Regions from separate parts of the Bacillus sp. 9.4 genome, predicted to be linked through region 2. Evidence: riboswitches for the same ligand, from Rfam matches in the RefSeq annotation. Region 2 holds a riboswitch; each other region holds the start of a gene.
What was found. A riboswitch is a leader RNA that binds a small molecule or an ion and turns the genes downstream of it on or off. The one in region 2 is predicted to bind thiamine pyrophosphate.
Positions count from the first base shown of each region.

Region 1 (7,370 bases), 440 kb from region 2:
GACTGTTTTTGCCTGCATGTCTACCTTCACTTCGTATGTTTTCCCGTCTTCTTTTTGTATGGTATAAGTGGCAACTTGACTTTGCCGTGTTTGTTTTTTGACCGTTCCCGGCACCCGCTCAAGCGCGAGATGCTCGGCTTCTTTTTCTGTCATGGCAGATGGATTCACTGCTTTTACTCTATTCATTGAAAGAATGTCAGCCGATATTGCGTCTGCTTTTACAAAGTAAGTTCCCTTTGGATTTTCAAGGGTTATATCATATGTTTTTTTATCCTTTGATTGTGTTGCTTTCGTGACCTTGCCTTCATAAGAGGCTTCGACTTTTTTTACGACAGTCTCCTTTGACAATACGTTCTCATGGGTTTGCCGAATGATGAGAAACGTACAGATGATGACAACTAAAATGGCTGCTGCAGCAAAAGATACTGTTTTTATTGTTTTAGTCATCCGCCTCCCCCATTCTGTTCGCTGAATTGCATGGTAACAGCTGTTCCTTGTCCCGGCTTGCTTTTGACAGACAGCTCAATGCCTTGCTCATCGGCGATTTGCTTGGCAATGGAAAGACCTAAACCCGTTCCGCCTGTTTTTCTGTTTCGTGCCTCATCTGCCCGGTAGAACCGTTCGAACAAATGCGGGATATGTTCCTCAGGTATTCCGATGCCTTCATCCCTCACTGATAGAAACGGCCGTCCATTCCTCGTTCCGGCTGACATCTCAATAGGCTTTTCACTATACTTTATTGCATTATCAAGCAAAATGGTCAACAGCTGCTTGATGCGTTCTTCATCAGCCTTTACAAGCAGGCTCTCTTTATCTGTTTCAAGCAATATGTCACGCTGATAAACGGGCTGGAGCGTTTGCATGATCGCGCGCGATACTTCAATCAGATCGATTGTTTTCAGATCAAGCTCAAGCTCTTGATGACTTTTGGCCAGCGCCAAAAGCTGATTGGTCAGTTTTTTCATATGCACCGCTTCTGAGTGAATGGCTTCTATCGACTCCTCAAGCACCTCCGGCTTTTTTGCCCCCCACCGCTTCATCAGGCTGCTGTAGCTTTCTATAATGGTGAGCGGCGTTTTCAATTCGTGTGAAGCATCTTGAACAAATTGCTGCTGTTTATCATAGTGATCCTTCAGCATCATTGCCATTTCATTAAATGTCAGCCCCATTTGATATAATTCATCGTTGGACTGTCCTTCTAAAGAAATCGTTTTAAATTCTTTGTCTCGCTGTATGTCTTTCATTGTGATCATTAATCGTCTGATCGGATTGATGATACGGCGGGCAAGCAAGCTGCCGGCAAAAAAAGAAGCAATGCAGACAGCAGCACTTGCAGCGATTAAAATGATTTTCAGCAGAAACAGACTCTCTTCTGTGTTCTCAAGCCTTTCAACCAGCTGAAGAGAAACCACTTGTCCATCGGTCCAAATCACCGGAACAGCAGCCTCAGCAAACAGCTTGCCGTCATGTTTCCTCACATCTGCCGTTTCTCCGCTATGAAAAGAGAGAGGAAAATCTTTATAGGCTTTTTCTTTTGTGATCGCCATAACGGCTTTTTGATCACCATTCACTACACGCACCATGCCATTTGCCGGAAGATAGGCCTGCAGCATATCCTGCAAAGCCACTCCTTCTGTTTCAGCGGCACGCAGCGCTTCGGCAATGTTATCCGTCTCATCAGCAAGCCGGGCCGCATCCTTTGATGTCAGCGCAGACGAAAAAATGAGATATACTGCGGTATGAACCAAAATTAATAAAATCAACAGTGATATCGAAGTGTATAGATGAATCTTGGTCTTCAGCTTCATCGTTTACCCCTTAATGGCATAGCCGACCCCGCGAATCGTATGGATCAGCTGTTTTTCGTAAGGATAGTCCAGTTTTTTTCTGATGTATCTTATGTAGACGTCCACGACATTTGTATCACCGATATAATCAAATCCCCATACCGAGCTTAGAATTTGCTCTCGTGTCAGCACTTGCTGCGGATGCTTTAGCATATAGACGAGCAGATCAAATTCCCGCGGCGTTAATTCCACCTCTTTGTCTCCGCGTCTCACTTCACGGGTTTTTTCGTTCACCCGCAAATCGTCATATGTAAGAAAGGTGCCGATATCTTCCGTTTTTGTTCCATTTTGCCGCAGCGCCGCCCTGATTCTCGCAAGCAATTCCTCGATTTCAAACGGCTTGGTGACATAGTCATTTGCACCGATGTCCAGACCTGTTACCTTATCAGGAATACTGTCTCGCGCCGTTAATAATATGACCGGTGTCTGCGGATCCGTTTTTCTCAAGCGGCGCAGCACTTCCAATCCGCTAAGCCCCGGAAGCATGACATCAAGAAGCACCAAGGAATACCCGCCTTCCGCTGCCGCATCCAGACCTTCTGTGCCATTGTGTTTGATGGTGACACTGTATCCTTCATATTCCAATTCAAGCTGAAGAACCCTGGCGATTTTTTCTTCATCTTCCACAATTAATATGTGTCCTTTTTCCAAATTTTATCATCCTCTCCCGTCCCTATATGAAAAAAATGATTTCGTTGTTTACAAAATGATTCTTATCATCTATTATGATGTCAAAATAAAAAATTGTATACGGAAAGCACTAGGGGTGCTGTTTTGGCTGAGATAAAGCGCGAAAGAAACGCGCTTTGATCCCTTATGACCCGATCTGGATAATACCAGCGTGGGGAAGTGCAGGTTGACCGAATGGTGTATTTTTTTGTGCGCTTAATCGATCTATGACTGCATATTCCCTTAGGATATGCAGTTTTTTATTTTACCAAAAAAACAGGAGGTCGGAGAAATGGAGCATATTTGCGGTACAAGCAGAATCGCCGGTTTTCGCTTCTCTTTATATCCGATGACGGATGATTTTATCAGTGTGATCAAGTCTGCGCTGAAAAAAACAGATACATCCAAGGTATGGACGAAAACCGACCATATCAGTACGGTGTTACGCGGATCGATTGATCATGTATTCGATGCTGCAAAAGCCATTTACCTTCATGCAGCAAACAGCGAACAACACATCGTCATGAACGGCACGTTTTCCATTGGATGCCCGGGTGACACACAGGGGGATACATATCTTTCCAAAGGTGATAAGCGTGTCAATGAAGATGCTGTCCGAGGCTTGAAGGCGGAAGCGCCGTGCCAATTTGCCCTTTATCCAATGAACGAGCCGGATTATATGGGGTTGATTATGAAGGCTGTCGACATTGCAAAAGCCCAAGGCACTTTCGTACAGGGTGTCCATTACGCGAGCGAGCTTGACGGGGATGCGCATGACGTATTCAGCACATTGGAAGCCGTTTTCCGCATGGCCGAGCAGCAAACAAACCATATCACCATGACTGTGAATCTTTCGGCTAACAGTCCATCAAGAAAAAACAGAAAGCAGGGATAAAATGAAAAGCTGGAAAGTAAAAGAAATTGTCATCATGTCCGTTATCAGTATCGTATTTGCCGTTGTTTATTTATTATTTACACATTTCGGAAACGTGCTTGCAGGTATGTTTGGGCCAATCGCCTATGAACCGATTTACGGCATTTGGTTTATCGTTTCTGTGATCGCCGCGTACATGATTCGAAAACCGGGTGCGGCGCTCGTTTCTGAAATCATTGCCGCTCTCGTTGAGTGCCTGCTGGGAAATCCGTCTGGCCCGATGGTCATCGTCATTGGCATTGTTCAAGGGCTCGGGGCTGAGGCTGTATTTCTTGCAACACGCTGGAAAGCATACTCTCTCCCTGTCCTTATGCTGGCCGGTATGGGGTCTTCAGTAGCCAGCTTTATCTATGATCTCTTTGTTTCTGGCTATGCAGCCTATTCACCAGGTTATCTGCTCATTATGCTTGTGATCCGTCTCATTTCCGGCGCGCTTTTGGCGGGGCTTCTCGGAAAAGCTGTCAGCGACTCTCTCGCTTATACAGGTGTGTTAAACGGAATGGCACTCGGAAAGGAACTGAAAAAGAAACGGAAGCGGGCGTCAGAACATGCAAGCCTTTGATGAGCTTCTGACGGTTGAGCAGCTCAGCTTCTCTTATGAAGAAGACGAGAAACCGGTTTTTCAAGACATTTCGTTTGAGCTTCAAAAAGGAGAATGTGTTTTATTATTAGGACCGAGCGGATGCGGTAAAAGCTCGCTCGCCCTTTGTTTAAACGGTCTATATCCGGAGGCTTGCGACGGCATTCAGTCCGGACATGTATTTCTATTTCAAAAGCCGGTCACAGATGCTGAAACCTCCGAAACGATTGCTCAGCATGCCGGGGTCGTTTTTCAGGATCCTGATCAGCAGTTCTGCATGCTGACGGTAGAGGATGAAATTGCGTTCGGGCTGGAAAATCTGCAAATTCCAAAAGAAGCAATGACAGAGAAAATCAACGCCGTATTAGAAAAATTACGCATTACCCATTTAAAAGAAAAAATGATCTCAACCCTTTCAGGAGGACAAAAGCAGAAAGTGGCTCTCGCCTGTATTTTGTCAATGGAGCCTGAGCTCATTATTTTAGATGAGCCGACCTCTCTTTTAGACCCTTTCTCAGCGCGGGAGTTCGTTCATCTGATGAAGGATCTTCAGCGGGAAAAAGGTTTCAGCCTCCTCGTCATTGAGCACCAGCTTGATGAATGGGCGCCTTGGATTGAGAGAACGATCGTACTCGACAAATCAGGCAAAAAGGCACTGGATGGCCTGACGAAAAATCTATTTCAGCATGAAGCGGAGACACTAAAGAAATTGGGCATCGCCATTCCAAAGGTCTGTCATCTGCAGGAAAAGCTGAGTATGCCGTTTACTTTATCAAAAGAGATGCTGTTCAAAGAGCCTATTCCTGCCGGGCGTGTCAAAAAGAAGAAAGCCCCTTCTGGGGAGAGTGTGCTTGAAGTCAGCAGCCTTTCGTTCGCGAGAGGACAGCAGGCGATTTTCAAAGACATCAGCTTTTCGTTGCGCGAAGGCTCTTTAACGGCGCTTGTCGGTCCGAACGGAACTGGAAAATCGACGCTCCTATCAGTTCTGGCCCGTCTCATGAAACCGCAAAGCGGCAAAATCCTTCTCTATGATCAGCCGCTGCAGAAATATAAAGAAAAAGAATTACGTAAACGGATGGGATTTGTTTTTCAAAACCCTGAGCATCAATTCGTCACCGATACGGTGTATGACGAGCTTCTGTTCGGCCAGAAAGCAAATGCTGAAACTGAGAAAAAAGCGCAACACCTGCTGCAGCGTTTTGGTCTTGCGCATTTGGCTGATCATCATCCGTTTGCGATCAGCCAAGGGCAAAAACGGCGACTGAGCGTTGCTACTATGCTCATGCATGACGTAAAGGTTTTATTATTAGACGAACCAACCTTTGGCCAGGACGCCCGCACAGCGGCTGAATGCATGGAAATGATTCAGCGTATCAAGGCAGAGGGAACCGCTGTCCTTATGATTACACACGATATGGAGTTAGTCTCTTCGTATGCTGACAGCGTGCTTGTGCTTCACGATACGGGCCTGGCCTTTGACGGATCTCCAGCGCAGTTGTTTTCTCAAGAAACAGGGCTTGTCCAAAAAGCAAAGCTCACCCTTCCCCTTCTATATGAATGGATGGCATTTCAAGAGGAGGTGCGTGATGAAGCAGCCGTTACATCTCATTAATCCGACTGTGAAAGCGGCGGCGGTTTTTTGTTGTGTCGTCATGCTGTCGTTTATTTACAACCCTTACACTCCGGCATGTTTTTATATCATCATCGTTGCGGGCGTTTTACTGGCGGCCGGAATCCCATTGAAAAAATGGTTGTTGTTTACGATTCCGTTTTTGATTTTAGCATTCGGATGCGTGTGGACAGCCGCAGTTTTTGGAAAAGTGCCGACAACACCGGATAATTTTTTGTTTCAAGCAGGCCCTATCTCAATTAACAGCGATAATGTGTCTGTCGGCATCTCTCTCGGGTTTCGTATTTTATGCTTTTCCGCCTTATCGATGATGTTTGTTTTTACAACCGATCCGATTTTATTTATGCTGAGCCTTGTCCAGCAGTGCAGGCTCTCACCAAAGCTCGCGTACGGTGTCATTGCAGGCTTTCGCTTTCTTCCGCTGTTAAAGGATGAGGTCCAGCTGATTCAGCAGGCTCATAAAATCAGAGGAGGAGCGGCGGAGAGCGGCATCATTAATAAAATCGGTGCGTTAAAACGATATACCATACCGCTATTGGCAAGCGCCATCAGAAAAGCGGAACGGACAGCGCTTGCGATGGAATCGAAAGGATTTACAGGAAGCAGAAACCGGACATACTACAGGACATTGAGCGTGAACCGGCGCGACTGGGTGTTCTTTTGCCTCGTCCTCATATTATTCGCGGGATCCTTTCTCGTATCTTTATGTTTCGCATCATAAAAAATCCGCTATCACAGATAGCGGATTTTTTTATTGATGATAGTTTAATGCTTGGGCAAGGTTGGTTTTAATGGTAATATTCGAAAAGTCAATCCCCAGCTGTACAGCAGTTTGCGCAATTTCAGGCCTGATTCCTGACAGAGTTGACCGGACACCGATCAGATTAAGCGCCTCAATCAATTTAAAGATCTGGTGCGCCACCATCGTATCCACCACAACAACACCTGACAGATCGATTAACAGATGCTCCACACGTCTTTTCGCACAAGCTTGAAGCGTGTTTTCCAGAATAAACTTCGCCCGTTCGGTATCAATGTCACCGACAAGCGGCAGCAGAGCTGTTGATTTGCTCAGGGTAATGACAGGTGAGCTTAATTCCAATATCATTTCTCTTTGGGCGTTTAATTGCTGCTTGGCATTCATTTCAGCGTGATCAACGAATGTATAAATGGTGAAATCAAATACTTTTACAATCAAATCTGCCCATTTTTGCTTCTCTCCCGGTTCAAACGCTGATTCATTTTCTTCTGCGAACTTCTCAAAATACTTCGTATATAATCTCCTGTTTCTCATAAACTCCCGAATGACATACTGAACCGGTGTGTCGAGATGTTTTTGATCGTTGGTCAGCTCAATGACCCACTCTTGAAACTCTTCGAGAAATTGTTTTTCCGGTAAAACATACATGTAATTCAGATGCCGGTAAAACTCTCTGTCCTGCTCTTTCAATTCTTCCGTTACTGTTGCATTATGTAGGGCGTAAAGCGAATTCGGATCACTTTCCTCCATCGTTTCAATCCATTCCTCGGCCATTTGTTCCACATGCTCTGAAAAAAATGCATATAATTTTTCATTCAGTTTCATGACACTGCTCCTTTCCCCAACACTATTATAACTTGACTTACAGTTGAATCCCAGTCATACATGTTGAAGCCATCCAATATTTTGAAGATTACTAATTCTTTGGTGTGTATCCTATTTTTTCAAAA
Region 1 covers NZ_JBVFMU010000002.1:585,192-592,561, forward strand. The annotation lists gene ACZ07B_RS09510 (PepSY domain-containing protein) at 1-447, opposite strand, end outside; gene ykoH (two-component system sensor histidine kinase YkoH) at 444-1,808, opposite strand; gene ykoG (two-component system response regulator YkoG) at 1,812-2,498, opposite strand; TPP riboswitch at 2,600-2,712, shown strand; gene thiU (HMP/thiamine ABC transporter substrate-binding protein ThiU) at 2,809-3,411, shown strand; gene ACZ07B_RS09530 (ECF transporter S component) at 3,413-4,012, shown strand; gene ACZ07B_RS09535 (ABC transporter ATP-binding protein) at 3,999-5,642, shown strand; gene thiX (HMP/thiamine ABC transporter permease ThiX) at 5,617-6,381, shown strand; gene rsbRB (RsbT co-antagonist RsbRB) at 6,412-7,245, opposite strand.
Region 1: another riboswitch for thiamine pyrophosphate. It lies ahead of thiU (HMP/thiamine ABC transporter substrate-binding protein ThiU); the one in region 2 lies ahead of thiC (phosphomethylpyrimidine synthase ThiC).

Region 2 (7,370 bases):
CAAACGCACACCGTTGTTCATCCGTTTCTCAACAGTTGCCGGTGAACTTGGCTCTGCTGACACAGTTCGCGACCCGCGCGGATTTGCTGTTAAATTTTATACTGAAGAAGGAAACTACGACATCGTCGGCAACAATACGCCTGTATTCTTTATCCGCGATGCGATTAAGTTCCCTGATTTCATCCATACACAAAAAAGAGATCCTAAAACACACCTGAAAAACCCTACGGCTGTATGGGATTTCTGGTCACTTTCACCAGAGTCACTTCACCAAGTGACAATCCTGATGTCTGACCGCGGAATTCCTGCAACACTTCGCCACATGCACGGCTTCGGAAGCCATACATTCAAATGGACAAATGCCGAAGGCGAAGGCGTATGGATTAAATATCACTTTAAAACGGAACAAGGCGTAAAAAACCTTGATGTCAATACGGCAGCAAAAATTGCTGGTGAAAACCCTGATTACCATACAGAAGACCTTTTCAATGCAATCGAAAACGGTGATTATCCTGCATGGAAACTATATGTGCAAATCATGCCTTTAGAAGATGCAAACACGTATCGTTTCGATCCGTTTGATGTCACAAAAGTTTGGTCTCAAAAAGACTACCCGTTAATCGAGGTCGGACGCATGGTTCTAGACAGGAATCCGGAAAACTACTTTGCAGAGGTAGAACAAGCGACATTTTCACCTGGAACACTCGTGCCTGGTATTGATGTTTCACCGGATAAAATGCTTCAAGGCCGACTGTTTGCTTATCATGATGCACACCGCTACCGTGTCGGTGCAAACCATCAAGCGCTGCCAATCAACCGTGCACGCAACAAAGTAAACAATTATCAGCGTGATGGACAAATGCGTTTTGACGATAACGGCGGCGGATCTGTGTATTACGAGCCTAACAGCTTCGGCGGTCCAAAAGAGTCACCTGAGGATAAGCAAGCAGCATATCCGGTACAAGGTATCGCTGACAGCGTAAGCTACGATCACAACGATCACTACACTCAAGCCGGTGATCTGTATCGTTTAATGAGTGAAGATGAACGTACCCGCCTTGTTGAAAATATCGTTAATGCTATGAAGCCGGTAGAAAAAGAAGAAATCAAGCTTCGTCAAATCGAGCACTTCTACAAAGCGGATCCTGAATACGGAAAACGCGTGGCAGAAGGCCTTGGATTGCCGATTAAAAAAGATGCTTAATGTAGAAATGCAAAAACCCGCTGTAGTCAGCGGGTTTTTTTATATTTAGTTACACATTGCGTATGCTTCTCATCAATCTTCATATAAATTTCTTCCATGAGCTCCGCGCTGTTTATAATCTCTCGTTTGTTTTTTTCAATCAGCAGCTCAAGCGGCAAAATCTGATTCCCGTAGGTTTTTCGCTTCCTGAATCGTTTTCTCCCCTTTTCTTTTTTGACTCCCATCAATAATCCCTCCTTTTTCATACAAAAAAGGCCCTTATCTAAACGATAAGAGCCTTCGGTGTTCCGATCAGCGCGATAAATTTGAAAAATTTGTACTGACCATGTTAATTCATACAATACCGACCTGTCAACTATTTTTTGAGGGTGTTGACACTGTATCAGATTGCATCCCCGCTTTTTCCTTATACACTCTTTTCCCCTGACGCATAAGCTAGAGAAACTAGAATACGAGAGAAAGAGATGTGGGAGTGTGGAAAAGACAAAATTGACCGGACGTATCGTGACACGGGATGATCCGGACTATAACGAAGCAAGAACCAATATTAACCTAAGCTTAGAAAGGTATCCTGACATCATTGTGTTTTGCCAAAACAAACAGGATGCACTCAATGCGCTGAAATGGGCGCGTGAAAACCGTGTGCCTTTCCGTATTAGAGGCGGCAGACACAGCTATGAGAACTTTTCCCTTTTAAATAACGGTCTTGTTATTGATTTAAGCGAGATGAAAAAAATAACTGTGAATCAGGATAAAAAGCTGGCCTATATTGAAGCGGGGGCTGAATTGGGAGAAGTCTATCGGACACTCTGGCAATACGGCCTGACGCTTCCCGCAGGCACCATTGCTAATGTAGGGCTCACAGGTTTAACTCTCGGAGGGGGAATTGGACTTTTAACAAGGGCTGCCGGCCTTACTTGCGACAGCCTCGTGCAGCTTGAGATGATCGTAGCAGACGAAAAAGAGGGCGCTGATCTGATTACAGTCAGCTGTTCAAATCATCCAGACTTATTTTGGGCGTCTCAGGGAGGCGGAGGAGGCAATTTCGGCATAGTCACCTCCATGACATTTAAAGCAGTGCCCATCTCTCAAGTGTCGATTTTTTCTATAACATGGGGATGGGATGATTTTGAGGAAGTATTTAACACGTGGCAGCACTGGGCCCCGTATACAGATGACCGGCTTACATCATCAATAGAGTTTTGGCCTAAAGAAGTAAACCGCATAGAAGCCCTCGGCCAATTTGTCGGGCCAAAAACAGAGTTAAAAAAACTGTTAAAGCCTTTATTGAAAGCAGGAAGCCCAACAAGCGGAATGGTAAAAACAATGCCGTTCATCGAAGCGGTAACCTTTTTTAACAGCCCGGGAGGCAATCAGCCTCAAAAAATGAAACGCTCCGGCTCTTTCATTGAAAAGCCATTATCAGAACGTGCGATTTCAACAATAAAACACTTTTTAGAGCACGCTCCGAATCAAAACGCCAGTGTCTGGCAGCAAGCACTCGGCGGGGCAGCCGGACGGATCGCTCCCGACCAAACGGCATTTTATTATCGTGACGCAATCATTGCCCAGGAATACTTAACAAACTGGACATCCCCTGGAGAAAAAAGACAAAACGTCCGCTGGATTGAGGGGCTGAGAACGTCCCTTTCGAGAGAAACGATGGGAGACTACGTAAATTGGCCAGATATTGAAATCAGAAACTGGCCAAGAACATATTACGGCGAAAACGTAGAACGCCTCCGCCGTGTCAAAACGAAATATGATCCAGAAAATGTTTTCCGTTTTGAACAGAGCATTCCGCCGCTTCGACGCTCTCTGTTTTTCTAAAAAAATGAAGATGGAGCATTCTCCATCTTCATCTTTTTCATTGATATAAATTGCTTCCCGTATCGACAAACTCTTTTGCTTTTTCTTTTAATCCTTTATTTATGGCTTCTGCTTCACTGAGATCGTTTTTCTTCGCATAATCCCGAATATCCTGTGAAATTCTCATGCTGCAAAATTTCGGACCGCACATGGAACAAAAGTGAGCGGTTTTTGCTCCTTCAGCAGGCAGGGTTTCATCATGGTATTCAAGTGCTCTCTCCGGATCAAGAGATAAATTAAACTGATCCCGCCAGCGGAATTCAAAACGGGCTTTCGATAACGCATCATCCCGGATTTGCGCTCCGGGATGCCCTTTTGCAAGGTCCGCAGCGTGCGCAGCGATCTTATATGTAATGACTCCTTCACGAACATCATCACGGTTTGGAAGCCCTAAATGCTCCTTCGGCGTTACATAACAAAGCATTGCTGTCCCGTACCAACCGATCATCGCCGCTCCGATCGCTGAAGTAATATGGTCATATCCCGGGGCAATATCCGTTGTCAACGGCCCCAATGTGTAAAAAGGCGCTTCTTTACAAATGTCCATTTGTTTATCGACGTTCTCTTTGATTTTATGCATCGGAACATGTCCAGGACCCTCAATCATCACCTGAACATCATGCTTCCAGGCAATTTGCGTCAGCTCTCCAAGCGTCTCTAATTCAGCAAACTGCGCTTCGTCATTGGCATCAGCAATTGATCCGGGACGCAAACCATCCCCAAGAGAGAAAGCAATATCATACGTTTTCATAATCTCACAGATTTCTTCAAAATGTGTGTATAAAAAGCTTTCTTGATGATGAGCCAGACACCACTGCGCCATAATCGCTCCCCCGCGTGACACAATACCAGTTGTCCGTTTGGCAGTCAGCGGCACATACCTAAGCAAAACACCCGCGTGAATCGTAAAATAATCCACTCCCTGCTCTGCCTGCTCGATTAGCGTATCACGATAAATCTCCCACGTTAAATCCTCCGCTACGCCGTTTACTTTTTCAAGCGCCTGATAAATCGGAACAGTTCCCACAGGCACGGGGCAATTGCGGATAATCCATTCACGCGTCGTATGAATATCTTTTCCGGTAGAGAGATCCATCATTGTATCTGCTCCCCAGCGGATGGCCCACGTCATTTTTTCCACTTCTTCTTCAATGGATGACGTAACCGCTGAATTCCCGATATTCGCATTAATCTTCACATGAAAATTCCGGCCGATAATCATTGGCTCACTTTCAGGGTGATTAATGTTTGAAGGAATAATCGCCCGGCCGCTGGCTACCTCGTCTCTGACGAATTCAGGAGACACATGCTCACGAATGGCGATAAATTCCATCTCAGGTGTAATGATCCCCTTTTTTGCATAGTGCATTTGTGTGACATTTTGACCTGCCTTCGCCCTCAGCGGTTTCCGCTTTAATCCTGGGTAGCTTACGTTTGGATTTGCTTTTTTATAACCGTTATCTTCTGGTTTTATAGCCCGACCTTCATACTCTTCCACGTCACCGCGCTCTGTGATCCATTTTTGGCGGAGCGGCTTTAATCCTTCTTGAATATTAATGGTTACTTCAGGGTCCGTATACGGTCCGCTTGTATCATAGACACGCACAGGCGCGTTTTCCTCTTCGCCGAACGATCCCGTCGTCGGACTCAATGCAATCTCCCTCATCGGCACTTGGATGTCCGAAGAAGAACCCTCCACGTATACCTTCTTGCTGCCTGAAAAACTTGACATAATGGAAATGTTGGCTTGCTGCACTGAATTGTTTTGCATTACTTTCCTTCCCCTCTCTACGTTTGAAAGGACAAAATCAAGCCCATAACCAGCACAAAAAACCGGATTCATATAAATGAACCCGGTTACAGTCAGAAAGAAACATATTATTGCCCAGCACGACAATAACAAAAACTATTCCTCTACTTCCCCACGCTGGTACGAACCAGATCAGGTCCAAAGGGTTAAGAAGCTTACCTTCTCTCTCAGCCCGAAAGCGGGCACCCCCAGTAACTATTGATTTCGCACTCATCTTAACATAAAATCAATCTGAAAAAAAGAGGAATATAGGTAATATTCAGCCAATTCACCCTAAATATTTGACAGGCAACGGGATTTCAGCTATTTCATGTTCAGCCATCATCACCCGATATGCCTTTGCACCCGACCTTGAACTCACAGTCTGAAACAGCTGATCATTTATGAAATGGAGAGCAGCCCCATCATCCGCTGCATAGCCACTGCATAAGAACTTGTTAGATATCAGCTGGTGGTATGCCGGTCTCCGATCCTTTTCCCCGTCATAATGGGGACAAAAGCTCCCTTGCAAAAAACCTAAACTTTTCAAACTTGTCAGCGGTCCGGCTGAATCTGTCACCCCTTCTTCAAACCAGCAGATCGCACCGGCACTTAATCCAGCTATAACCACACCGTTCTTCCATGCTTCCCTGAGAATATGATCCAGCCCCCACTCTTTCCATAACACAAGTAAATTCCGCGTATTTCCACCGCCAACATAAATCACGTCCATTTCCATAACAAAAGAAGCTAAATCTGTTGATGGCGGCTTAAACAAAGATAAGTGAGACGGCACACAATCCAGTGTTTGAAATGCATGATAAAACCGCTGAATATAGTTTTGGGAATCTCCGCTCGCCGTCGGCAAAAAACAAATACGAGGCTGCTCTCGTTTTGATTGATTGAGGATATATTGATCGAGGGACAAATTATCCGGATCCATCGAAAAACCCCCGCCCCCCATCGCAATAATCTGCTTCATCATCACACCCCCCAACAAAATTTGTTGCTTATTATAGCATTTTGTATAGAAGCAAGAAACAAAGTCAAAAACTTTCTTATCAGGAGCTGCTAAAAAAACAAAGGAGGTGGTTTCCCATTGAACAAAGTCCCAAAGATATTCTTGATTTGTTAACAACAATAAAAACCAGCATTAACAAATACACTGTCGCAATAACAGAAGCCGAAAATCCCCACATCAGAAGAGCATTGTATGATCAATTAGATACAACTGTATATCTCCATGATGAACTGTCAGATCTTCTGTTAGAAAAGGGATGGCTCGGGTGAGCAATTCCAAATTGATTCGCTTTTATCTTACAGCAAAGACCACAAAAAGAGACGGGATCTCAAAGATGAGATCCCGTCTCTTTTTTATTGCTCCACTCTTCTTAAAGCCTCATTTATTGTTTCTTTTATAAACGTGTCTTCACCGCTTAATCGGTCTAAACTAAGATCGCCGTTTCTCAGCCTTTCGGAAATATTGTTTATATCCTCCTCTACAGTGATTTGCAGTTCACCAGCCAAAAACATTCTGTGTAATTCATCTGCAACCAAACTTTCTTTATTCACTTCCATCCACTCCTTTATTTTCAATATTATTCTTAGTCTGTCCCTAGGCCGAGACGAATAATAGGAAAAAAGTATGAATCAGATGAATCTTTTTTCCTCCTTCTTACGTATATCTGTTGAGAAAAAAGAAAAAGGGGAAGATCTAACATGTCACTTTTTAAGAAGCTTGCGGCAAGTGCCGGAATTGGAGCAGCAAAAGTTGATACTATTTTAGAGAAAGACGCATATTTTCCTGGAGAAGAAGTACAGGGAACTGTACATGTCAAAGGCGGAAAAATCGCTCAGGACATCCGTTATATCGATTTACAGCTTAGTACACGGTATGTCATTGTAAAAGACGATGAAGAGCACCGGAAATACGCTACAATTCATTCTTTCCGGGTCACTGGTTCATTTACCATTCAGCCTGGTGAAGAGCATCAATTTCCGTTCACATTCACTCTGCCTCTAGATACGCCGATCACTGTAGGGAAAGTAGAGGTTGCCGTGGTGACAGACCTTGACATTCAAGGCGGTATCGATAAATCCGATCATGACCGCATTTTCGTTGAAGCGCACCCTTGGATTGAAAATGTGCTTGAAGCAATCGAAAACCTGGGCTTCCGTCTTAACGAAGCAGACTGCGAACAAGCGCCCTACTTCCAGCGTCGTCTTCCGTTCGTTCAGGAATTCGAATTCGTTCCGACTTCCGGATATTATCGTCAGATGCTTGATGAATTAGAGCTCATTTTCCTTTTAGACGAAGACGGTTTGGAAATCATTTTCGAAGTCGACCGCAGAGCAAGAGGACTCCGAGGGTGGCTGGAAGAGATGTATAATGACGGAGAACAGCTTGTACGCGTCCGTTTCAGCCAATCAGAGCTTGAAGATACAGAAGAGCTAGAAGAGGTGCTAGAAGAGATCTTAGACCAATACGCTGAGTAAGTATAAAAAGGA
Region 2 covers NZ_JBVFMU010000002.1:1,026,999-1,034,368, forward strand. The annotation lists gene katA (catalase KatA) at 1-1,204, shown strand, start outside; gene senS (transcriptional regulator SenS) at 1,231-1,428, opposite strand; gene ACZ07B_RS11905 (FAD-binding oxidoreductase) at 1,679-3,034, shown strand; gene thiC (phosphomethylpyrimidine synthase ThiC) at 3,072-4,844, opposite strand; TPP riboswitch at 4,976-5,083, opposite strand; gene ACZ07B_RS11915 (Type 1 glutamine amidotransferase-like domain-containing protein) at 5,152-5,844, opposite strand; gene ACZ07B_RS11920 (spore coat protein) at 5,886-6,152, shown strand; gene ACZ07B_RS11925 (hypothetical protein) at 6,237-6,440, opposite strand; gene spo0M (sporulation control protein Spo0M) at 6,582-7,358, shown strand.

Region 3 (7,370 bases), 660 kb from region 2:
AACAAATTTCGCACAGATGGAGAAAAAAACTGAAAAACCGACTATTTTTGTCGTTCAAACGTAACTCTCCATTTGTCTTTTTTGGTTTTTCCTTCGATTTTTGTTAAGCTGCACCGGCCAAAACCTCTGATTGACAGCATGTCCCCTTCCGCGACTATGTATGAAGGATCTTCAACCACCTTCCAGTTCACTTTCACAAGGCCGTTTTTCACAAGCGTCTGTGATTTCTGGCGGGATTGCCTGCTCATAGAGGCGCAGACGGCGTCAAGCCTTAAAGAAGAAACCGTGTCATCTCTTATTTCGACATCAACTGCTGGAATGTTAAGGTCTGACAAGTCGATTTTCTCTAGGCTGACCGCCGCTTTGCCTGCTTGGGTCAGCTGTGCAGCCACAAAATCAGCGGTATCGGCTGAGACAATCAATTGCACTGCTGTCTCAGAAAACACGATGTCACCGAATTTTTGCCGCTTTAATCCTATGCCCATTAATGCACCAAGCAGAGAACGATGATCTACTGAGACAAACTTGTCAGCATAACGGACGTTAAACGCCTGCAATTCAAAATCCGATACTTCCGGAGTAATGTACTCTGGATACAGAATCGCCCGTTTCCGCTCCGCTCTGTCATAACCGCCGGAAAAAGCAAGCCCGACGTCAGCCTGTCCCGTAACAGCAGAGAGGATGACCTGCTCTCGGGGGTCTAAAAAGTCGGTCAGCTTCATCCGGTACTGCTCCTGGACAATTCTTTTCCATTCGAGCGCCTGATCAATAAAGGCCCGCTCGTCTTTTCTGAAGTGCTGATATATATCGCTCATCGTCTTTCCCTTCTATGTAAAGAGGCTTGGCTGCTGCCAAGCCCCTATCAAACTGTCACATTAAAACGCAATCATGCGATAAAGTCCCCACAAGCCGGTTGTCGCAAACCGAAGCACAAGTATTGCTACGATTGGTGAAATATCCAGCATTGCAATCGGAGGGATGATTTTTCTGAATGGTTCGAGATATGGTTCACAAATCGAAGCCAAAAACCGCCCGACTCCTGTTTCCCTCGTACTCGGCACCCATGACATAAAAATATATATGATCAGGGCAAATGAGTATATTGTGATTAATAAGTTTAAAACCGAAAAAACTTGATAAAGGATCATCTCGCTTTACCACCTCTGATGTTCGTCTTCAGATATGAGCTCAGAAATTGTGCCTGATACATCTACGTTGTCAGGCGTGCAGAGGAAAATATCTGAGCCGATTCTTTGAATATCGCCGCCGATGGCATAAACTGTTCCGCTTAAAAAGTCAACAATCCGCTTCGCCTGGTCATGCTGTATCCGCTGAAGATTGACGACAACTGCCCGCCGGTTCTTCAAATGGTCGGCTATTTCCTGCGCCTCCGCATAAACGCGCGGCTCACTCAACACCACTTTAGAGGATTTCTGAACACTTTGCAAGCTCACTACATTCTGTTTGCCTGCAGGTTTATTCCCCGTATAAGCCGGCTTTTCTTTTTGCTCATGCTCCTCATGAGATTCCCGCTCTGTCTCAATATATTCATATTCGTATTCTTCATCTTCCATTGAGAAAAAGTTTTTCAGTTTATTTTTCATACTCATTGCTGTACACCCCCTGTTTCATTTCCGACTAACGATGAGCCGATTCTAATATAAGTAGCTCCTTCTTCAATTGCAATTTCAAAATCATTTGACATGCCCATCGACAGTTCAGTACACGGAGCGTTCGGCTGGTTCAGCTTCTGAACCTGGTCACGGAGTTCTCTCAGCGACCTGAAACAGCTTCTGATCTGATCTTGATCATCAGTCAGCGGAGCCATTGTCATCAGTCCGGCAACAAGGATATGTTCGAAACCGGAAAGCTCCTGTATGAATGGAATGACTTCTTCTTTTTTCATGCCGTGTTTAGAAGGCTCAAGAGAGGTATTGACCTGCACAAAGCATCGTACAGTACCTTCAGCCCGTTTTTCAATTTCTTTCGCTAATGAGAGCCGGTCTAGGGAATGGATATAGGAAACCGCATTGACGACAGATTTTGCTTTTCTTGATTGCAAACTGCCGATAAAATGCCATTCCGGATTACCTTTCATCAATTCCTGTTTGCGGAGCAGTTCCGCATCCCGATTCTCTCCGAGGCAGGTGATGCCAGCATCTACTGCCTCCTGTGCTCTTTCAGGTGATACATATTTTGTGACTGCAATAACCGTAACTTCATCGGAGCTGCGGCCCGATCTGTTACATGCTTCGTTTATTCGTTCGTTTATATGTCGTAAATTATCAACAACACGCAAGATCTTTTATGCCTCCTTCATTCCGATAAAGGACATCATCCGTCCAGTTTTCCCCTGATCGCGGCGGTGAGAATAGAAAAGAGACGGCTCGCTTTCCGTGCATAAACCGCTGACAGAAATTTGTTCACTTGCCAAACCGCTGTCCATCAGTATAAGACGGTTCAGCTCTTTCAGATCAAGCTGATATTGTGCCTTTGCCGTCTGATTGGCGGCAAGGTCTGCTGAAACCGGCAATGCACGAACAGCATCCATGACGCGGTCGTCTACCGTATAGCATGCACCGCTGATAGACGGGCCAATAACAGCGTAAATATCTGAGGGATTTGAACCTTCCTTCTCAGTCCATTGCTTCACCATTTCTCTGCCAATCTGTTTGACGGTGCCTTTCCACCCGGCATGGGCGACTCCGACAAGCGACTTAACCGGATCATAAAAGAAAAGAGGCACACAATCAGCAAAGCATAATGCTAAAAATACATTTTTTTCATTTGTATAGAGCCCGTCCGTTGCTTTTAGAGCCGTGTGATACTCACGGGCGCCTTTTCCCCTATCCCTCTGCGTCACTTTCTGAACGCAATTATCATGTGTCTGATCAGCGAATACCCAAGACTGCAAATCAGTATTAAACATATCGGCAATATATTCACGATTTTTAACTACATCTGCATCTTTGTCATGAACGTGCAATCCTGTATTTAACGATTCAAAAGGCTTTTGGCTGACACCGCCGTTTTTTGTCGTAAATCCGGCAATGACCTCTTTGTTGTTTTGATTCGTTTGAGCCCAGTCTTGTATCATGAGTGTCGAGGGTGTGGTAAGACTGAATGGGTGATATGTATTCATGATGATCCAACCTTTCGACAAACATTTAAAAAAGCGGAATTTCCCACTTATTTTACCACATCTTACTGCATTCGTTGAGCGCCGATTTGCATATTTCTAAATGAAATGTGCCGGAAGAATCGAGACTTCCGGCATTTTCCAATCTGCGGCAGACAAGCAGGTTTATGCATGTGGTTCACTTAATCGGACCAAGATTACATCTTCCCCGATTTTTACTATATTTCGCCATGGAATGACCAATTCCTCTTCTTTTCCAAAAAATCCGAGAACTTTCCCATTTCCTCCGAGTATGATCGCCTGAATTTTTCCAGTAGTCACATTGATATCAATATCACCAATACTCCCCAGCTTTTTTCCGTTTGAGACATTGACGACATCCTTTACCTGAAATTCTGAAATGCTGATCATTCCATCACGTCCTTTTTCCGTCCTTTTGTTCAAGTATATGAACGGGCAGGCTGAACCTTGTCAGCAAGAAGAAATTTTCATGTCATTGTTCTTTTTTCCGGCTGCACCAGCTGATGATAAAATCGAGTATAATTTTTGTATACTCTACTAGCTGCTCAATCGATACCTTCTCGTTCACAGAGTGTGCATTGTGCAGATCTCCAGGACCGTATATTACGCATGGAATACCGGCATCATACAGCCATCCGCCATCTGTAACTGATTGAGAAACGTCAATAATTGGACACTCCCGTTTCACTTTCTCATGAGAGGCAGTTAGCGCTAAGACGCCTGGGTGGCCAGGGTCCACTTCCAATGCCGGAAAAATTTCTCCTCTGTCTTCTATCATAGATGAGCCTCCCCACTTGAATACAGGGCGGTTTTCCCTAAGCCAAATATCACTGTCACTCAGCCGATTGACGTAATCTTCTATTTCCTCTGCCACTTGGTCATGGGTTTCATTCGGATAAAAATGGACTGTGATCCACAGCCGGCATTCGTCCGCTATAAAAGCCGCATGTCTGCCGCCTTCTATAACTGCCGGGTTAATCGTATTTGTGCCGGGTTTAAAACCAGGATAACTTTTCATAATAGACCAGTGGCGCTCAAGTTCACCGAGCCCCGCAATGATTTTTGCCATTTTTTCAATTGCGCTTGCTCCGAATGTTCCTCCGCCTGCGTGAATCATATTCCTTCTCGTTCCATCATGAAATGTTTGACTGCTTTTGATTTCGATCCAGCCTGTAATGACACCGCCTTGGCCTTGAATATGCATATCGCTCGTATCGGCGACAATTGCAAAATCAGCGTGGTAGCCCCTCTTGCAGCATTCAAGTGTGCCGGCTTCTCCAACTTCCTCCCCGATAACCGATTGCAGAATCAGATTACCGGGAAGTTCAATTCCTGCTTCACGAATCAATTTGACAGCAAACAACACACACGCCATTCCGCCCTTCATATCGGAAGCGCCTCGACCGATTAAGAGACCGTTTTTTTCAATTGGATGAAATGGATTATGCTCCCATTCTTCATCCTCTTTTACCTCTGCCACATCTACATGGCCATTGATAATCAGGCTATAATAATCTGCTGAATCTGTTCCTTTTAGCTTCCCTACAACATTGGGATCTCCAGGGTACACATCCCATTTGTCGATCGAGAATCCCAATTCATTTAAAAATCCCGCAATCCATGACTGAATGCCCTCTGTATTTCTTGCAGGCGGAGCGGGTGTTTGATAAGAAATCAGCGTTTTTGCAAGCTGAATAAGCTCCTCCTTTTGTTCTTCCACTTTTTTGAGCAAAGAGTCTATTTGTTGATCCAATGTAAATCCGCTCCTATTCTTTAAAATCAAAAAAGCCGTTTCAAATGTGATGAAACGGCTTAATACAAAACAAACGGAGTCCGATGTACTCCGCTTTTCACCGCTTCCCTCCGCTGGTATGATCCAGATCAGGTCAAAAGGGTTGAGACAAAGTCTCTCTCAGCTTCGCAAAGCACCCCTAGGATGAATCTATATATGTTTGTCAGGCATTCGTTATCGGCTCAGCTCTTGTTAAAAACGGCCGATCCTGATTCCATAATACATGGATTGGCGTATCAAAAAAAGCGGAAAGTATTTGATCAGTAAGCATTTCCTTTATTTCTCCGGATCCAAAGACCTCTCCCTGTTTTAATAAAAGGGCTTTATCAAAGACAGGCAAAATTTCTTCAGCATGATGAGTCACATAAAGGATAGATGGTGCATTTTCTTTGTTTGCAATGTATGTAATCGTATCTAACAGCTTTTCCCGGGCAATAAAATCCAGTCCTGTGACTGGTTCATCCAGTATCAGCAGCTCCGGATCGGCCATTAGTGCTCTAGCAATCAATGCTCTTTGTTTTTCCCCTTGAGAAAGGGTTTCATAGCGGCGATCGGCATATTCAATTGCTCCCAAGTCCTCTAACAAACCTATCGCTTTTTCCCTGGTTTCCTTACTTGGCGTTTCATATAACCCAATCGAAGCGTAAGCTCCGCTCAAAGCAATTTCAAAGGCTGAATCTGCCGGATACAATTTTTGCTGAAGAGCTGCTGAGACGAGGCCAATTTTACGTCTGAGCTTTTCCCCAAGCTCTGTTTTGCCAAATTCATGGCCGAGCACCTGCATCTCGCCTGATGTTGGAAAATAATATGAGCAAAGCATATTTAACAGCGCTGTCTTCCCGGCGCCATTTAGGCCGTAAAGCACCCAATTTTCCTTTTCTTCCACCTTCCAATGAATATCTCTCAGTATCCATTTCCCATTCCGTTTTAGTGAGACATTGTCAAGCTGCAAAATCATCGTGGTCCTCCTCTTTATTGCCTTTTATAATTGTTTTAATTTTCATAAAACTTTGTACGAACTAGGATACCTTACTTTTTCCAAAACGTAAACCATCCGTAATCAATAGAAAAGCCTTTAAAACAACATCGTTTTAAAGGCTTTTCATTATTGATGAATATTTTTATTCATTTGTTTGATAGCCGCTTTTTCAAGTCTGGACACCTGCGCTTGAGAAATTCCGATTTCCTCGGCGACTTCCATTTGGGTTTTCCCTTGGAAGAATCGCTTTCTCAAAATCATTTTTTCCCTATCGTTCAGCCTTCTCATGCCCTCTTTTAAAGCCAGCTCTTCAATCCATTGTGAATCTGTGTTACGCTCATCACTGATTTGGTCCATCACATAGATCGGGTCTCCGCCGTCGTTATAGATCGGTTCAAATAGAGAAACCGGATCCTGGATGGCATCAAGCGCAAATACAATTTCCTCATGCGGTACTTCAAGAACTTTTGCGATGTCTTCTGCAGTCGGCTCCTTGCTTGTCTCACTGATTAACCGCTCTCTTACCTGAAGCGCCTTGTAAGCGATGTCCCGGAGTGATCTTGAGACACGGATCGGGTTATTATCGCGTAAATACCTGCGGATCTCTCCGATAATCATAGGTACAGCGTATGTTGAAAACTTAACATTGTGGCTTAGGTCAAAATTATCAATGGATTTCATTAGTCCGATGCAGCCGACTTGAAATAAGTCATCAACATACTCCCCTCTGTTATTAAATCGTTGAATGACACTTAAGACAAGACGCAAGTTCCCGTTTACAAGCTTTTCTCTTGCTGAATCATCGCCTTCATCCTGCAGCTGCCTAAACAGCTTTCTCATCTCTTCATTCTTGAGTACTGGTAATTTGGAGGTATCCACCCCGCAGATTTCGACTTTATTTCTCGACACTTTTTTCCCTCCCTACAGGAGCTGCTGTACAACGTTAAGTATCTCCTTGGGTGGGAAAAATATGCACTGCACTCAGACCGAAAAACCGTCGAAATCAGGAAATCCCTGTAAAATCAAGGGGTTTTAACCATAAAATTTTTTACACCATTTTGTTGAACTCTTTTCTCAACCTTTTTATAATTCTTTTCTCAAGCCGCGAAATATAAGACTGAGAAATCCCCATCATATCCGCTACATCCTTTTGGGTTTTTTCTTCTTCACCGACAAGCCCAAACCGCAGCTCCATGATTTGCTTTTCTCTCTCATTAAGCTGTTCAAGCGCTTTTTTCAAAAGCTTTTTATCGACGTTAGCTTCTATGTCTTTAGTGATGATGTCATCGTCAGTGCCGAGTACATCAGAAAGCAAAAGCTCATTGCCGTCCCAATCAATATTAAGCGGTTCATCAAAGGAAACCTCTGAACGGATTTTGTTATTTCTTCTTAAATACATCAGGATTTCATTTTCTATACACCGAGAGGCATAGGTAGCA
Region 3 covers NZ_JBVFMU010000002.1:368,655-376,024, forward strand. The annotation lists gene ACZ07B_RS08390 (YlmH family RNA-binding protein) at 42-815, opposite strand; gene ACZ07B_RS08395 (YggT family protein) at 876-1,148, opposite strand; gene sepF (cell division protein SepF) at 1,155-1,610, opposite strand; gene ACZ07B_RS08405 (YggS family pyridoxal phosphate-dependent enzyme) at 1,607-2,299, opposite strand; gene pgeF (peptidoglycan editing factor PgeF) at 2,306-3,142, opposite strand; gene ACZ07B_RS08415 (YlmC/YmxH family sporulation protein) at 3,305-3,550, opposite strand; gene ylmB (N-formyl-4-amino-5-aminomethyl-2-methylpyrimidine deformylase) at 3,633-4,913, opposite strand; TPP riboswitch at 5,002-5,103, opposite strand; gene ACZ07B_RS08425 (ABC transporter ATP-binding protein) at 5,116-5,910, opposite strand; gene sigG (RNA polymerase sporulation sigma factor SigG) at 6,058-6,840, opposite strand; gene sigE (RNA polymerase sporulation sigma factor SigE) at 6,980-7,370, opposite strand, start outside.
Region 3: another riboswitch for thiamine pyrophosphate. It lies ahead of ylmB (N-formyl-4-amino-5-aminomethyl-2-methylpyrimidine deformylase); the one in region 2 lies ahead of thiC (phosphomethylpyrimidine synthase ThiC).

Region 4 (7,370 bases), 290 kb from region 2:
GTGGCAACTGACTCATCACGCAGCAAGGATGCCCCGCCCTTTGCGATCATAACCGGATCAACAATTACACGATTGAATCCGTACTCGTCAATTTTTCTTGCCACTTCTTCAATCATGTCGGCATTCCAGAGCATTCCCGTCTTAACTGCATCCGGTCTCAAATCCTCAGCAACAGCGTCAATTTGCTGTCTCAACGTCTCTACAGTCAGCGGATGCACACCGTGAACGCCAAGCGTATTTTGAGCGGTTACCGCCGTAATCGCAGACATTCCGAATACATCAAGCTCTTGAAAGGTTTTAATATCAGCCTGTATCCCTGCGCCGCCGCCTGAATCTGATCCGGCGATTGTCAATGCTTTATATATACTCATTACACTACACTCCTTTTATTACCCAATCCATTTATGATAAATGGATTTTGCCCGGGCAATATCATTTGTTCCATGGATCAAAGCTCTGCCGTCCCGGAACAGCACCATTTTCATATCATCCGAGCGGCAGGAAATTAAATACGGGTTCGCAGCTACTTCAAGCCCGGCCTGCCTCAGCTGAGCGGCAAGCGCTTCAAGATCCGCTTCTTTCGTAATAGATGATCTGATCTGCACCGTGTTCCTGCCGCACAATACAGCCGCTTTTGTTTGATTTTCATATGACAAAAACGGAAAATCCTTTGTGCCGCAGCTTGGGCATGCGTCATGTTTGAGACTGGCTGCTCTCACTTCTGACCGCTCATTTTTCCACAAATCAAAAGAGCGCAGCACCGGCTCGCACTCCTCTCCCGTCAGCAGCTTCAGTGCATCTGTTACCTGAAAGACTGCTACTTGCAAAACAGCCGGACTGATGATGCCGGCTGTGTCACATGTTGCTCCGCCAATCGGAAGTGTATCGAGCAAGCAATGCAGGCAAGGAGTAGAACCCGGCACCACGGTAAAGGTGAGGCCGTAGCTCCCTACACAGGCACCGTAAAGAAAAGGAATCCCTTCCTTTACCGCAGCATCATTTACGATCAGGCGGGTTTCAAAATTATCAGCCGCATCCACAATAATCGATGCATCCCTAATCAGCTCGATGATATTTTCTGCTGTCACATCCTTGACAAGGCCGGTCACATCAACATCGCTGTTAATCGAACGGAGACGGCGCTCCGCAGCGGCTGCTTTCGGCATTTCTTTTTTGACATCATCTTCTGTATAAAGCTGCTGGCGCTGGAGGTTGCTCCATTCAACATAATCTCTGTCGGCAATTTTCACAGAGCCGACTCCCGCTCTCACCAGCATTTCTGCACTGGCTGTTCCGAGCGCGCCGGCGCCGATAATCACGGCGCGCGCTTCTTTCAATTTTTTCTGGCCGGATGGGCCGATCGGAGCAAACAGCTCCTGCCTTGAATACCTGCCCGTCATACAGGAAGACCTTCTCCCGGACTGCTTGCCGTTCCGTATTGCTTAAGCGGGATTCGGCCCGCCTCATAAGAAAGGCGTCCTGCTTCCACCGCGAGCTTCATGGCACGAGCCATTTTCACAGGATCGTCAGCTCCCGATACAGCCGTATTGAGCAGTACGCCATCCGCTCCAAGCTCCATTGCGTATGCCGCATCTTTAGGCGAGCCGATTCCAGCATCCACGATGACCGGCACTTTCGCCTGTTCAATAATAAACGACAGATTCAAAGGATTTAAGATTCCTTGTCCTGATCCAATCGGAGATGCACCCGGCATGATGGCATGAACGCCGAGCTCTTCCAGCTTTCTCGCCAGCACAACGTCATCCGACGTGTACGGGAGCACAATAAAGCCTTCTTCAAGAAGCTGTTCAGACGCTTTTAATGTCTCAACAGGGTCAGGCAGCAAGGAACGGCTGCATCCGATAACTTCAACTTTAATCATGTCACAAAGGCCTGACGCTTTCGCCAGCCTTGCAATCCGAACCGCTTCTTCAGCAGTGCTGGCGCCCGCTGTATTCGGCAAAAGCGTATATTTGGATAAATCAAGCTGTTCCAGAAAATTCGGCTGAGATGCTTCAAAGATGTTCATTCTCCGCACAGCAAAGGTTAAAATATTAGACTCAGAAACAGCTACTGCTTCCTTTTGAATGTCAAACGATGGGTATTTCCCCGTGCCCAGCAGCAATCTTGATTGAAATGATTTTCCGCCAATTGTTAACATGCTCATCCGCCTCCTACAAAATGGACAATTTCAATGACATCACGATCACAAAGCTCAACCTCGTGATAGCGTTCTTTCCCGATTATTTCTTTATTTCTTTCCACGATAACGATTTTATTTTCAAGCTGATACGACGCCAGCAGGTCTTGAATTGTACCTGTGTCTTTTTCCCACTTCACGTCTTTACCGTTCAGCTGTAGGATCATATCTGAACCGCCTCCTTGCGATCAATTCGGAATGCGTGCAGCCAGTCTTGGTTGACCTCTTTATTCATGATGAGATCACTGATCAAAGCGCCCGTTGCGGGAGCAAGCAGGATCCCATTTCTGAAATGGCCCGCCGCAAATAAAATACGGCTGTCCTCAGGATGTCTGCCGATGTACGGTTTTCCATCCTTTGTTCCCGGCCGGAGTCCCGCCCAAAAACGATCCACCTTCATATTCTGTATAGCCGGCAGCATCGTTTTTGCTTTTTTCATAACCGATTCCAATCCGCCAAGATCCGGTGTTTCACTCCAGTCTCCCGGCTTCATTGTCGCGCCGACAACCAGTTTGCCGCTTTTTCTCGATACGATATAGCAGTGATCATGGTAAAGCGTTTTTGTCAGCGGGATATCATCATTCCAAACGGACAGGCACTCCCCTTTTACAGGGAGAAAAGCATTGTTCAGTCCGAGCTGTTTAAAAAACATCCCGCTCCACACCCCGCTGGCAACGACAACATGATTAGCCCATACGTCTCCGCTAGGGGTCTTGATGAACAGGGCTTCACCGTCACGTTCGACATGCAGGACAGGCGTATGCTCAAAAATCTCCGCCCCAAGCATTTTTGCTGCTTTCACATATGCCTTGCAAACAAAATAAGGCTCCACATGCACATCATCCTGAATAAAAGATGCACCAAAGATGTCACCAGACGCATACGGCTCTTTTTCTAACACCTCTTCTTTTGAATACCAGCTGACAGAGTCCAAATCGTCCATCTGTCTCAGCTGCAGCACATCTTCTTCAGAAAATGCAAGCTTAAACATACCGCCGTTATGCTGCCTGATATCCACACCGGATAATGCATAAAGCTCTTCTCCAAGACCTTTGTACAGACGCTGGCTGTGCATGGCGAAATCAAAAAACGCGTCACGTTCCTCGCATTCGGCATGGGCGCCCAGCATTCCGGCAGCGGCACTTGTCGTTCTGCCGCCCATTGTTCCGCTTTCAAACAATGCGGTGCTTTTGTTTTCCTTTGCCAAATAATAAGCAATCGCGGAACCGATAATTCCGCCTCCAATCACCACTGCTTCATAATGCCTTTTCATAGCGCATCTCCTTTAGCTTGCGGGAATATCGTCTGGCTGCTTCCAAGGGCTCAGCGGAAGAGAAAATTCCTGACATAACAGCGATGCCGTCTGCCCCTGCTTGTTTTACGTCTCTTAACCTGTCCGGCGTCATCCCCCCGATGGCTATAACCGGGATGGAAATCCGCTGTTTGATATCTGACAGCAAAGATACTCCTCTGCCTTCAAGACCCTTTTTGCAATCCGTTTCAAACACATGGCCGAACAGCACGTAGTCCGCGTCTTCCTTTTCTGCTTGAACCGCTTCCTCCAGTGAATGCACCGACCTCCCGATATGAAGGTGTGGAAATCTGGCTCTGACCTGCTTCGGTGAAAAGCTGCCGCTTGGCAGCTGCACGCGGTGAATAGTAGAGAAAAGTGCAATATCCACGCGCCCGTTCATCACCAGCTTTCGTTTATCTATACCGCCTTCAAAAATAAGCTCGAGCAGTTTCAAAATATCCGCCGCCGATTTTGAGCGTTCCCGAATATGAATAAAATCAACTTCATTCTGAATCGTAATGATGATTCTCGCTAGCTCTTCTACCGGCTTGCTGTCATCCGTTATGGCGTGAAGCTCCACATTCCTCCACCTCTTTTATGGCGCTGTCAGACCAGCCTTCTTTTCGATAGGCCATTCCCCAAAATTGATATTCATAGTAGCTGGAGATGACAAAATTCTCTTTCATCTTGGCACGCACTTCCTCCGTGCTGTTTTCCGCCAGCTCATCAAAGCGGTTGATTTGCTCCTCAACCTGTTGTCTAAACCAGTCACCGCCGTACGTCCCAATCCACTTTTGATAAATCGGATGCCCAGGATCGCAATGCAGCAATTTCTCACCAACCTCGTAATAAAGCCAGTAGCATGGCAGCAGGGCCGCTAAGATTTCTGCGAAATTCCCGCTCAAAACCGAACGGTACATATGGGATGTATAAGAGTACGCTGTAGGAGACGGCTTAAACGCCTTACGCTCTTCCTCGCTGATTTCCAACAGCTCGGCAAACTCGCGATGAAGCGCCATTTCCGCCTCATATGTACCTTGGGCATGGCTTGCCATCCGCCCCGTTGTAAAAAGGTCCTTCGCATAAGCTGCGCCAAATGACTGCACCTTTGCAAAATGCGTTAAATAATAGGAATCCTGAAGGACGTAGTATTTAAAACGGTCAATCGGAAGCGTTCCGTCACCGATTCCTTGAACGAACGGATGGACAAAGCTCCCCTCCCACCATTCTGCGGCTGCGCTGCGGCATTCTTCTGAAAACTTCACAAATCATTCCCCCTCTGAAAATAAAAAAACCACTTTCCCGCAAGGAAAAGTGGTTTGGAATTGGCATAGTAAAATAACACAAATACCGTTCCACTTCCCTACGCAGGTCTGAACCTGTTCAAGTTATGAGGGTCTAAAAGTCACACTTTTATCTCAGCCCTTATGAAGGACACCCCTAGTGGTTAAACGAATACATATTGAATTGTTCTGCACCTCTATATTAACACGAATCCTTATTTGGTCAAGATTTATCCTTCCAATGTTTTCTTAAGATCCGTTACGTATCCCCGAGATCCGGTGACAATTAAACGGTCTCCAAGTTTCAGCCTTGTATCCCCATGAGGAACGATGCTGTCCACACCTCTGAAGATCCTGACAAAGATGACGTCACCTGTTAAAGGGAATTCCCGTAAAATCACACCGTCGTATTTACTGTTCTCCATATTAATTTGATACAGCGAAGACTCCTGGTTCGTGAGCAGCTTCATGACGCCAGGGGCTTCAATCAGTGCGCGAAGCAGCGTTTTTGTCGACAGCAGAATAGAAAAGATGCTGATTCCCTGCTCCTTCAGAACTGCTTCATGCTCCGGTGATCCTACGCTTGCAATGACTCTTTCTGTGCCTTTTTCTTTTGCAAGTAATGCAATGTCTGCATTCATATCTTCATTCCCGGTCGCCACAACGAGGATATCCGTATCAAAAATGCCGAGTGATCCAAGCGTCTCATGTTCATAGTCAGAAATTGTTTCAACAGCAAACACTGATTCTGACAGCTTTTCCTCCGCATTCTCTTGGTAGACGTGTACAACACGCACGTCATACTCTTCCTCTGGCAATTCAAGTGTAACAGGCAAAGTCATTTGATTGGCGCCGATGAACGTAATCGTCTTTTTCTCCTCCGGCTGCTCTTCCCGTTTGTATAATTTTTTAAAACAGATCGGCGTAAAAATACTTGCAATGACGGCTACTAAAATGAGCGCTCCTGACATATTTGCGCTGATCACGTGAAGCTGCTGGCCGATTGTTGCAGCGGCAATCACGAGCGAAAGCGTTGATGTCAGCAAGAAACCAGACGCGAAAATGGTTCGGTTATCATACCATTTCTTTAAGTACATGACAGGAATGATTTTGCTGACTAACAGCGCCAGCAGCAGAAGCGGAATCATGATTAAAATTGTTTTATCCTGAAAAAGAGTCCAAATATCCAGCTTCACACCGACCATCACAAAGAAAATCGGTATTAAGAACCCATAACCAAATGAATCCAGCTGCTGAACAAGTTCTTTGTTTGGCGAAAGCAGGGAAACAAGTACCCCCGCCAAGAAAGCGCCGAGAATATTTTCCGCCCCAAGTGATTCAGACAGGGCAACGAGTACAATAATTAACGTAAAAATGGCACGCGTCCCGATCTGGATCGTCCCTTTTGACATGGACTGAACAAAAGAGCGATGTTTAAAGACCCGGCCGAAAAAGTAAAGCACCACTCCGACCGCAAACAGGATCATCAGGAGCCACATGTTTCCGCTGTCCTCTCCGTATAAAGAAGAAAAAACAGCAAGAAGAATCATCGTGGCCAAATCAGCAATAACAGCAACAAGCAAAATAATCTGCCCGATATTCGAATTCATGATCCGTTCTTCTTTTAATGTTGGAACGACAACGCCTAATGAAATCGTTGAAATAATCAGGGTCATCAAAAATGCATTTTGGATAAATCCGGCCAAGACGAACCCATAGGACAAGAGCAATGATAAAATAAAAATACCGACGAAAATAACAGATGCCGCAGCAAACGTATTCGGCGCTTCCTTGCCATTCGGCAGGAACTGCTTTTTCTTTCCTTTCTCAAACGACGAAAAATCAATTTCAAGCCCGCTTAAAAACATCAAAAAGATAAATCCGAGCATAGAGAGTGTTTGGAGCCAGGTGTCACCCTCCACAACTAAATTAAGGCCGCTTTTCCCAATAATCAGCCCCATAATGATTTCAGCAACAACAACCGGGATGCTGAGTTTAAACCGATGCAAAAGGATGGGTGTCAAAAATGCAACGATAAGTACAACAACTAATGATGCGACAGATGTATGCGCCATAATCAGAACCTCCTTTTTAAGTCAGGGTTATGCTAGTTCTCACTCAGAGAACAAAACCTCATTTTTAAAAAACATAACGCGATTTTAACAAGGGTGATGATGAAAAATAAAGTGATAAGGTCTTAATCCTGTTTAGAAAATGATTCTTCTATAATTTGCACATAAAAGCTTGTGATGACTCACACCACTTTGCTTCATAATAAATAAAACAATTGGTAAGGAGGATACCGCATGGCTTACGATATCATCAGCGATATTCATGGCTGCTATGACGAAATGACTGCATTAATCCAAAAGCTTGGCTATACAATCAAAAATGGAGTACCTGTCCACGAAGAAGGCAGGGTGCTTGTTTTTGCCGGAGATTTAACTGACAGAGGGCCTAAATCGATAGAGGTCATCCGATTTGTAGCCGGCGCTTACGAAAAAGGCGCTGTACGTTATGTCCCGGGAAACCATTGCAATAAATTATATCGTTACTTAAAAGGAAATCCGGTAAAAGTGATGCATGGTCTCGA
Region 4 covers NZ_JBVFMU010000002.1:741,273-748,642, forward strand. The annotation lists gene thiD (bifunctional hydroxymethylpyrimidine kinase/phosphomethylpyrimidine kinase) at 1-371, opposite strand, end outside; gene thiF (thiazole biosynthesis adenylyltransferase ThiF) at 390-1,400, opposite strand; gene thiG (thiazole synthase) at 1,397-2,167, opposite strand; gene thiS (sulfur carrier protein ThiS) at 2,164-2,364, opposite strand; gene thiO (glycine oxidase ThiO) at 2,364-3,473, opposite strand; gene tenI (thiazole tautomerase TenI) at 3,457-4,074, opposite strand; gene tenA (thiaminase II) at 4,049-4,759, opposite strand; TPP riboswitch at 4,838-4,946, opposite strand; gene ACZ07B_RS10435 (monovalent cation:proton antiporter family protein) at 5,008-6,852, opposite strand; gene prpE (bis(5'-nucleosyl)-tetraphosphatase PrpE) at 7,084-7,370, shown strand, end outside.
Region 4: another riboswitch for thiamine pyrophosphate. It lies ahead of tenA (thiaminase II); the one in region 2 lies ahead of thiC (phosphomethylpyrimidine synthase ThiC).